4 regions of the Streptomyces sp. NPDC007991 genome follow, and region 1 is predicted to be linked to each of the others. Evidence: riboswitches for the same ligand, from Rfam matches in the RefSeq annotation. Region 1 holds a riboswitch; each other region holds the start of a gene.

Region 1 (2,191 bases):
CGGAATTTCCGACGGCGGACCGGAATCCATGGATATTTTTTGGACAGCCGGACGTGACAAACGCCGAAAGCCCCGGCTCGGGGAGCCGGGGCCTCGGGGGAAGCGGAGTGGTACGCCGTCAGACGCTCACACCGTGCGAGCGGAGGTAGGCGACGGGGTCGATGTCGGAGCCGTACTCGGGGCTCGTACGGGCCTCGAAGTGCAGGTGCGGGCCGGTGACGTTGCCGGTCGCGCCGGACAGGCCGATCTGCTGGCCGGGGGTGACCTTCTGGCCCACCGAGACGCCGATGGACGACAGGTGGCCGTACTGGGTGTACGTGCCGTCGTTCATCTTGATCACGATCTGGTTGCCGTAGGAACCGCCCCAGCCTGCCTCGACGACCTCGCCCATGCCGACCGCGTGGACGGAGGTGCCGGTGGCGGCGTGGAAGTCGACGCCGGTGTGGCTGCCGGAGGACCACAGGCCGCTGCTGGCCTGGTAGCCGGTGGAGATGTACGAGCCGGAGATCGGGGGCACGAAGGTGTTGAGGCGCTTGCGCTCGGCCTCGCGGGCGGCGCGCTCCTTGGCCTCGCGGGCCTTCTCGGCCGCCTCCTTGGCCTCCTTGGCAGCCTCGGCGGCCCGCTCGCGGGCGGCCTCCTCGGCCTTCTTCTTGGCGGCGGCCTCCTCGGCGGCCTGCCTCTGGGCGGCGGCCTGGGCGTCGATCTGCTGGGCCACGGTGCCGCCCATGGTGACGACGGGGGTGAGGCCGGTCTGCTCGACGGAGGGCTCGGCGGCGAAGGCCGGAGCGGCCACGGTGCCGATGACACCGGTGGTGGCGAGGGCCGCGACGCCCGCCGCGCGGGCCGTGCCGCGCTGCATGCGGCTGGGACGACGATGTTTCCCGGTGGCGCGGGTGAACGCCATGGAGTGCCTGGTCCTTTCCTTCCTTCTCGCCTACCGGGTTAGCTGACGGGTTCGGAGCAGGAAGGTCTCCTACGGACCCCCTCGCGGCTCGCGCGGGCGTCCGATTCACCCCAGGGACTGCGGTGGGTCCCCGGCTCCCCTGGCTCGCGCCGTACGGGGACTCGGCGATGACTGTCCGGTGCCGCGGGTGCGGCGCACTGCCTGACGGACAGCCCGGACGAACCTAAGCGGGGCCACTTTCAATTCCCAAACGGATCCCGGTTTTTGTAGCGCATCCCACAGGGCAGACAGGCAACCTCCGCACCAATTCGGGCATAAAGGAGCCCTGGTGCCTTAGAAGACAACCAGGGCCCCTACGCGCGCGTGCCGCTACTCGGCGGCCACGACGGAGACTTCGCCGATACCCAGGGCCTCGACCGGGTCCTTGATCTGCGCCGCGTCACCGACGAGCACCGTCACCAGACGGTCCACCGGGAAGGCGCTGACGGCCGCCGCGGTGGCCTCCACGGTGCCGGTCGCGGCGAGCTGCCGGTACAACGTGGCCTGGAAGTCGTCGGGCAGGTGCTGCTCGACCTGGTCGGCCAGCGTGCTCGCGACGGCCGCCGCCGTCTCGTACTTCAGCGGCGCCACGCCGACCAGGTTCTGCACGGCGACGTCCCGCTCGGCGTCGGTCAGTCCCTCGGCGGCGAGTGTGCGCAGCACCGTCCACAGGTCCTGGAGGGCGGGGCCGGTGTTGGGCGTGTCCACCGAGCCGCTGATGGCGAGCATCGCGGCACCGGTCCCGTCCGGGGCGGACCTGAGGACCTGGCCGAAGGCCCGCACCCCGTAGGTGTAGCCCTTCTCCTCGCGCAGCACGCGGTCCAGGCGGGAGGTGAGGGTGCCGCCGAGGCAGTACGTGCCGAGCACCTGCGCGGGCCACACGCGGTCGTGCCGGTCCGGGCCGATCCGGCCGATCAGCAGCTGCGTCTGGACGGCGCCGGGGCGGTCCACGATGACGACCCGGCCGGTGTCGTCGGCGGTCACCGGCGGCACCGGGCGCGGCTCGGCCGCGGAGCCGGTCCAGGCGCCCAGCGTGTCGCCGAGCAGGGCGTCGAGGTCGATGCCGGTGAGGTCGCCGACGACCACGGCGGTGGCCGTGGCGGGCCTGACGTGCCTCTCGTAGAAGGCGCGTACGGCCGCGGAGTCGATCGCGGCGACCGTCTCCTCGGTGCCCTGGCGGGGCCGGGACATGCGCGAGTCCGCCGGGAAGAGCTCCTTGGAGAGCTCCACGGCGGCACGGCGGGCGGG
Region 2 (2,191 bases), on a different contig from region 1:
GGCGCTGAAGGACTTGGGCGGGAAGCGCTTGGGGTCGAGGTCCAGGTCGCGGCAGACCAGCGCCATCAGACGCTTGGAGTCGGCGGCGTCGTAGATCGAGAACGAGGAGGTGAAGCCGAGCTTCTTGCTCTCGCGCCGCAGGATGCGCACGCAGGCGCTGTGGAAGGTCATCACCCACATCGCGTTCGCCCGCGGGCCGACGAGCTGCTCGACGCGCTCCTTCATCTCGCCGGCGGCCTTGTTGGTGAAGGTGATCGCGAGGATCTGGCCCGGGTGCACGCCCCGCTCGGCGAGCAGGTGGGCGATGCGGTGCGTGAGCACGCGGGTCTTGCCGGAGCCGGCGCCGGCCACGATGAGCAGCGGGGAGCCGGAGTGGACGACGGCGGCGCGCTGGTTGTCGTTCAGCCCCTCCAGGAGGGCGGCGGTGTCCACCGGCGGGCGCGGGGCGCCGTCGCGGTAGTAGGTGTCCCGGTCCGGGGGCGCGTCGAACTTCCCGCCGAACAGATCGTCCGGAACCGGCTCCGGTACATGATCGTCCTCGGGTGGCGGCGGGGGCTCGTCCGCGGGGCCCCGCTGGGCCTGGAGGTCCGCCAGGAAGCTGTCGTCAAAGAGGCTGCTCATCGCTCTCCGAGTCTAGGGCGCCCCACTGACAGCCCGCTGCCGCCCTGAGAACATCGCCGAAAGCACCCCCTCGTCACCCTTCATCCCCGCATGGTCACGGAGCGCTACGGCCGTCACAATTATGACGAACCCGTGACCAACCCCCCTGCACCGATGACTCTCGGCGACGCTCTCAGGTAAGGTCACGAAAATGTATCGGGCATATCGCCCATCAACCTTCACAAGGGCCACACGAGTTGGCTACCGTGCGGGCAGGCCGCACGACCCCCACCGGCGAACGTCGCCGGGCCGCGCGGCCTCCGCCGAGTCCGGTGTGCCGCAGCGGCAGCCGGAGCCGGGGACCCAACCGAGAACTCTGGGGTGAATCGGCCGGACTCCCTTCGCGGAGGCGGCCGTAGGGCAACCCTTCCGATGTACCCGCCCGAACCCGACAGCTAACCCGGTAGGCGGAGCATGGAAGGAGTCGCCTCCCTTGGCGTCGCACCGCAAGTCGCGTCCCGCTGGTACGCGCGTCGCAGGCATACGGACCCCCGCCCTGGCAACGGCGGCCCTGACATCCGTCGCCCTGCTGTCCCAGTCGGCCAACGCCGCCCCCGAGGCCGACGACAAGCCGAGTCTCGAGGAAGTCGAGAAGAAGGTCGACGACCTGTACCGCCAGGCCGAGTCGGCAACCGACAAGTACAACTCGGCCAAGGAGAAGACCACCAAGCAGCGCAAGCGCGTCGACACCCTCCTCGACGACGTCGCCCAGCGCACCCAGAAGCTCAACGAGGCACGGGAGGAACTCGGTTCCTTCGCCGCCGCCCAGTACCGCACCGGCGCCTCCGCCCCGGACACGGCGACGTTCCTGCTCGCGGACACCCCGCAGGACTACTTCGACCAGACCCAGCTGATGGACCGGATGACCGGCCGTCAGAAGGTCGCGGTCGACGACTACGTCACCCAGCAGTCCGAGACGATGAAGAAGCGTCAGGAGGCCACCGAGAGCCTCGAGACGCTCACCGACACGCAGGGCGACCTGAAGACGGCCAAGGCCACCGTCCAGCGCAAACTCGCCGACGCGCGCGAACTGCTGTCGAAGCTGACCGCCGAGGAGAAGGCGCGGCTCGCGGCGATCGAGCGGGAGAAGCAGCAGGAGGCCGCCCGCAAGGCCGCCGAGCTGGCCCGGCAGCAGGCCGCGCAGCAGAAGGCGCAGGAGCAGGCCGCCCAGCAACAGGACAGCGGCTCCTCCTCGGCGGGCTCCGGCACGTCCTCCTCGACGGCCCCGGCCGACTCCTCGTACGCCACCAAGGCCGAGAAGGCGCTCGCCTTCGCCCGCGCGCAGATCGGTAAGCCGTACGTCTGGGGCGCCGTCGGCCCCGGCTCCTACGACTGCTCCGGCCTCACCCAGGCCGCCTGGAAGGCCGCGGGCGTCACCCTGCCGCGCACGACCTACGACCAGGTCAACGCCGGCACCACGGTCTCGCTGGCCGACGCCCAGCCCGGTGACCTGGTCTTCTTCTACGACGACATCAGCCACGTCGGCATCTACATCGGCAACGGCATGATGATCCACGCCCCGAAGCCCGGC
Region 3 (2,191 bases), on a different contig from region 1:
TTCAACCGCTGCTTCACCGACGCCGGCTGGCCGGACGACCCGTACCCGCAACGGCTGTGGGTCGACCACGTGCACGCCCTGTACGGCCTGCTGGACCGGCTGCGGGCCGCCCACCCCCGGGTGGCCTTCGAGTCCTGCTCGGGCGGCGGCGGCCGGATCGACATCGGTGTGCTCGGCCGCACGGACCAGGTGTGGACCTCGGACAACACCGACCCGCTCGACCGGCTCGCCATCCAGCACGGCTTCAGCCAGATCCACCCGGCCCGGGTCATGGCCGCCTGGGTCACCGACAGCCCGAACGCCATGCTCAACCAGCGGGCCAGCTCCCTGCGGTTCCGGTTCGTCAGCGCCATGGCCGGGGTACTCGGGGTCGGCGGCGACCTCACGAAGTGGACGGAGCGGGAACTCGCCGAGGCGCGGGACTGGGTGGAGCTCTACAAGGAGATCAGGCCCGTGGTGCAGCGCGGCGACCTGTACCGGCTGCGCCCGCCGGAGGGCGGCCTGAGCGCCGTGCAGTACGTCCTCGGCGACGAGACCGTCGTCCTGGCCTGGCTCCAGGCGCAGCGCTACGGCGAGCCCGTTCCGGCACTCCGGCTGCGGGGCCTCGATCCCGCGGCGTCGTACGAATGCCTCACAACGGGCGAAGTGCATCGAGGGGGCGTACTGCTCCATCACGGACTGCGGGTCGGCCTGCGCGGGGATCTAAATGCCGCTGTCGTCCGGCTTAAGCGCAAGTAGCCCTTCTGTCCGAATAGGCAGTGCTTCAGTTGTTTAGGCGTAACGTGCCCCGACTGTAAAGGGGATGAGGTCGGGGTGCGTGAGCATCGTCATATTCGTGACGATGTGTTGTTGCCATGTGCACGTAATTCTGGCGCGATTCAGGGGTATTGCGGGATGCGGGAGATCGGTAATCCACGCTCCGTGACGGAAAAAGTGCCGACGCGTCAAGAAAAACGCCGTCACGGGGAACCGCACGCTTGTCCCTTTGCGTCCTGGTCGCTTACGTTCCACACCCATCCGGACGGACGCCTAATCCTGCCGCCGCCCGGAGCCCCACACACTGACCCGACGTACGGCAGGAGCGGGGGACCCACAGGTAAGACGCCTGTTCCGGTTCCCGGAACGGCTTGGGGTTAAGCCGCGCCTCGGCGTGGCCGGACATCTCCAGTCCGCACCCGACAGCTCACCTCGCAGGCGACGGAGAGGAATTCGCCATGCCCGCGAAGGGTAAGCACCGCCGCCCGAAGTCCCAGCGTTTCACCCGCTCCATCGTCGTCGCCGGAACCGGTGGGGCCGCTCTCGCCCTTCCGCTCATGGGGGCCGCCGGCGCCCACGCCGCCACTCCGAAGTCGACTCCGGAAAGAGTCGTCCAGTCCGCTCCGGCCGCCGAGAAGAAGGCCGCCGAAAAGGCCACGGGCGCCCGCTCGTACACCGTGCGGGCCGGTGACTGTCTCGCGAAGATCGCCGACGAGCAGAATGTCGACGGCGGCTGGAAGAAGCTCTACGCGGACAATCGTGACGCCGTCGGTGACGACCCGTCGCTGATCCACCCGGGGCTGAAGCTGGCGATCGGCAAGAAGGCGGCGGCGAGTGCGCCCAAGCCCGCTGCCCCGTCGAAGCCCTCGGCTTCCCAGTCCTCGGCTTCGAAGTCCTCCGCCTCCGAGTCGCCCTCGAAGCCGGCTGCCGCGAAGCCGGCCGCCGCGACCTCCAGCGGCTTCACCCTCCCGGTGGAGGGCGCCACCATCGGTACCCCGTACCACATGGCCGGCAGCATGTGGTCCAGCGGATACCACACCGGTGTGGACTTCGTCGTTCCGACCGGCACCTCGCTCAAGGCCGTCGGCGCGGGCACGGTCGTCTCCGCCGGCTGGGGCGGGGCGTACGGCAACCAGGTCGTCATCAAGCTGAACGACGGTTTCTACGCGCAGTACGCCCACCTGTCCTCGCTCTCCGTCTCGGCCGGCCAGACCGTGAGCGAAGGACAGCAGATCGGCCTGTCCGGTGCCACCGGCAACGTGACCGGACCGCACCTGCACTTCGAGATCCGCACCACGCCGGACTACGGCTCGGACGTGGACCCGGTCGCCTACCTGCGCTCGCACGGCGTCTCCGTCGGCTGACCGACCGCGTCACCGCCCGCCTGACACGCGACCGAAGGCCGGACCCCGATCCCCGGGTCCGGCCTTCGGTG
Region 4 (2,191 bases), on a different contig from region 1:
GGTGCTCCCGCCCGAACTGCCGCCGCTGCCCGCACTGACCCGCGCCGAGGCGGAGTTGATCGACCGTTACCTGGAGGTCGTCGACCTGCTCGGCCGGATCAACCCCGCCCTGCCCGGCGACACCTACCGCGGACTGCGCGCCGCCCAGGCCCTGGTCGGCAAGGCGACCGCGCTGCGCGACGCACTGACCCTGATGCACCAGCGGGGCGAGACGGAACTGCACGCCGGCACCCTCGGCCGGGCGCTGCGGGTGCTGGACGGCGAGCGGCGCACGGCCCGCGTCACCCTGCCCCCGGAGTCCGTCAGTTGACCTGTTCCGCCGGCCCGGACGCCCGCCGCGCCGGCGAAGCGTCCGGGCCTGAGTCGAAACGGTCCGAACGGCGTACCTCTGTTCGGAGTAGACGCGAGACTTTTTTCCGGGCCCTCACAGTTGCGGAACGCGCGTGACCCGGGGGCGGAATGGGACATTCCATCGCTGGTCCGGCGGTCCGTGGACCTGTGGACGGCGGGTCGAACACAGACGTGTCCACCCGAACGGGCGAGTGGTGAGTAACAACACAAACCCCCGGTTCCATTGGGATTTCCGGACAAGCATGCGTCAAGATCCCTGACTGACGACAAGCCCCCGCCACAGCGGCGGGGCGGTCCGGGCGGACGCCGAGTCCTGCCGCCGCCTGGATGACCGGTCGACAGGAGTGGATCGGCAGGAGTGGAGGACCCAAGCACGACGGGTCGCCGGGACGGTCACGCCATGACCGGGCCCGAGCAGCCCTTGGGGTGAAGCCGCGTCAGCGGCCGGGCAACTTCGCCAGCCCGAATCCGACAGGTCATCCTTCACAGGCGGCTGACGAAGGGTTGCGCATGACTGCGCTCAATCGTGTCCCGTCGCTGATGGTCCGGGCCGGTACGGCCTCGGCCCTCACCATCGCCGCCGTGGGCGGCTCGATCGTGGCCCCCGGCCTCTCCTCCGAGGCGGCGGCAGCCACACCAGCGACCAAGGCGCTCCAGATCGCGGCCTCGAAGAAGGGATCGCCCTACCGGTACGGGGCCACCGGCCCGCACCGGTTCGACTGCTCCGGCCTCACGCTGTACTCGTTCAAGAAGGCGGGCAAGAAGCTGCCCCGCACGGCCGCCCAGCAGTACAACAAGACGCGCCACATCTCCGCCAAGAACCGCAAGGCGGGAGACCTGGTGTTCTTCCACTCGGGCAGCAGCGTGTACCACGTCGGTATCTACGCGGGTAAAAACAAGCTCTGGCACGCCCCGAAGAGCGGTGACGTGGTGCGGTTGCAGAAGCTCTGGACCAAGAGCGTCTGGTACGGGCGCGTGAAGTGATCCGCCCGGCGTGCGGCGGCGCCCCTGACGTGCCGCCGCACGCCGGAGCGTGACACGGCCTTATGTGGTTACCCGTCCCCCATGGCCGAGCACCGTCCCTGCACCGCACGCGGCGAGACCCCGCTCCAACGCGCCGACCGGAACTTCGTCGAGCTGCTCCAGGAGCTCCGGGTCACCCAGACGGGCGTACAGATCCTGTTCGCGTTCCTGTTGTCCCTCGCGTTCACCTCGCGCTTCACGTCCCTCGACACGGTCCAGCGCGTCACGTACGTCATCACACTGCTGCTGGCGGTCCTGGCCGCGGCGCTCTTCACGGCGCCGGCCGCGCTGCACCGCTTGCTCTTCCAGCAGGGCGCCAAGCCGCGCATCGTGCAGGTGTCCTCACGGCTGGCCACCACCGGCCTGGTCGTGCTGGTGTTCGCCTTCAGCGGTTCCGTGCTGCTGGTGGTGGATGTGACGACCGGTCGGGTCGGCGGCATCGCCGCGGGCGCCGCGACGTTCCTGGTCTGTGTCGGCCTGTGGGGGCTGCTCCCCCGGCTGGTGCGGCGGGCGGGCCCGCGCGACGAGACGCAGGGCGGCTCCGGGCGACCGGAAGCCACCGCCGAGGAACCGGCCGCGTCGAGCGCCGCCCGGATCCCCACGCCCCTGCGCGGCACCATCAGGCAGCCCTCAGGGGTTCGAGAAGGAGCAGCACACCGAGAAGTGTCAGCGCGGCACCGGTGATCCCCTCGACGGCCCGCGCGGCACGCGGCTCGCGCAGCCACCGGCCGAGCCGGTCGACCAGCAGCGCCACGGCCGGGAACCACAGCAGGGCGAGGACCACGACGATCAGCGCCAGCAGCAGCGTCCGGGGCAG

What was found. Region 1 has a riboswitch for cyclic di-AMP ahead of ACFZDA_RS00580 (peptidoglycan DD-metalloendopeptidase family protein). Riboswitches for the same ligand answer to the same signal wherever they lie in the genome.
Region 2: another riboswitch for cyclic di-AMP. It lies ahead of ACFZDA_RS21535 (NlpC/P60 family protein); the one in region 1 lies ahead of ACFZDA_RS00580 (peptidoglycan DD-metalloendopeptidase family protein).
Region 3: another riboswitch for cyclic di-AMP. It lies ahead of ACFZDA_RS13320 (peptidoglycan DD-metalloendopeptidase family protein); the one in region 1 lies ahead of ACFZDA_RS00580 (peptidoglycan DD-metalloendopeptidase family protein).
Region 4: another riboswitch for cyclic di-AMP. It lies ahead of ACFZDA_RS19600 (NlpC/P60 family protein); the one in region 1 lies ahead of ACFZDA_RS00580 (peptidoglycan DD-metalloendopeptidase family protein).

Annotation. Positions count from the first base shown of each region.
Region 1 covers NZ_JBIBJD010000001.1:148,255-150,445, reverse strand. Annotated here, with positions in the region: gene ACFZDA_RS00580 (peptidoglycan DD-metalloendopeptidase family protein) at 119-904, opposite strand; cyclic di-AMP (ydaO/yuaA leader) riboswitch at 918-1,081, opposite strand; gene ACFZDA_RS00575 (insulinase family protein) at 1,274-2,191, opposite strand, start outside.
Region 2 covers NZ_JBIBJD010000007.1:191,409-193,599, reverse strand. Annotated here, with positions in the region: gene pcrA (DNA helicase PcrA) at 1-621, opposite strand, end outside; cyclic di-AMP (ydaO/yuaA leader) riboswitch at 912-1,085, shown strand; gene ACFZDA_RS21535 (NlpC/P60 family protein) at 1,094-2,191, shown strand, end outside.
Region 3 covers NZ_JBIBJD010000004.1:376,386-378,576, reverse strand. Annotated here, with positions in the region: gene ACFZDA_RS13325 (alpha-galactosidase) at 1-738, shown strand, start outside; cyclic di-AMP (ydaO/yuaA leader) riboswitch at 1,049-1,210, shown strand; gene ACFZDA_RS13320 (peptidoglycan DD-metalloendopeptidase family protein) at 1,215-2,120, shown strand.
Region 4 covers NZ_JBIBJD010000006.1:437,082-439,272, forward strand. Annotated here, with positions in the region: gene ACFZDA_RS19595 (hypothetical protein) at 2-310, shown strand; cyclic di-AMP (ydaO/yuaA leader) riboswitch at 646-858, shown strand; gene ACFZDA_RS19600 (NlpC/P60 family protein) at 862-1,335, shown strand; gene ACFZDA_RS19605 (DUF6328 family protein) at 1,417-2,058, shown strand; gene ACFZDA_RS19610 (LysE family transporter) at 1,994-2,191, opposite strand, start outside.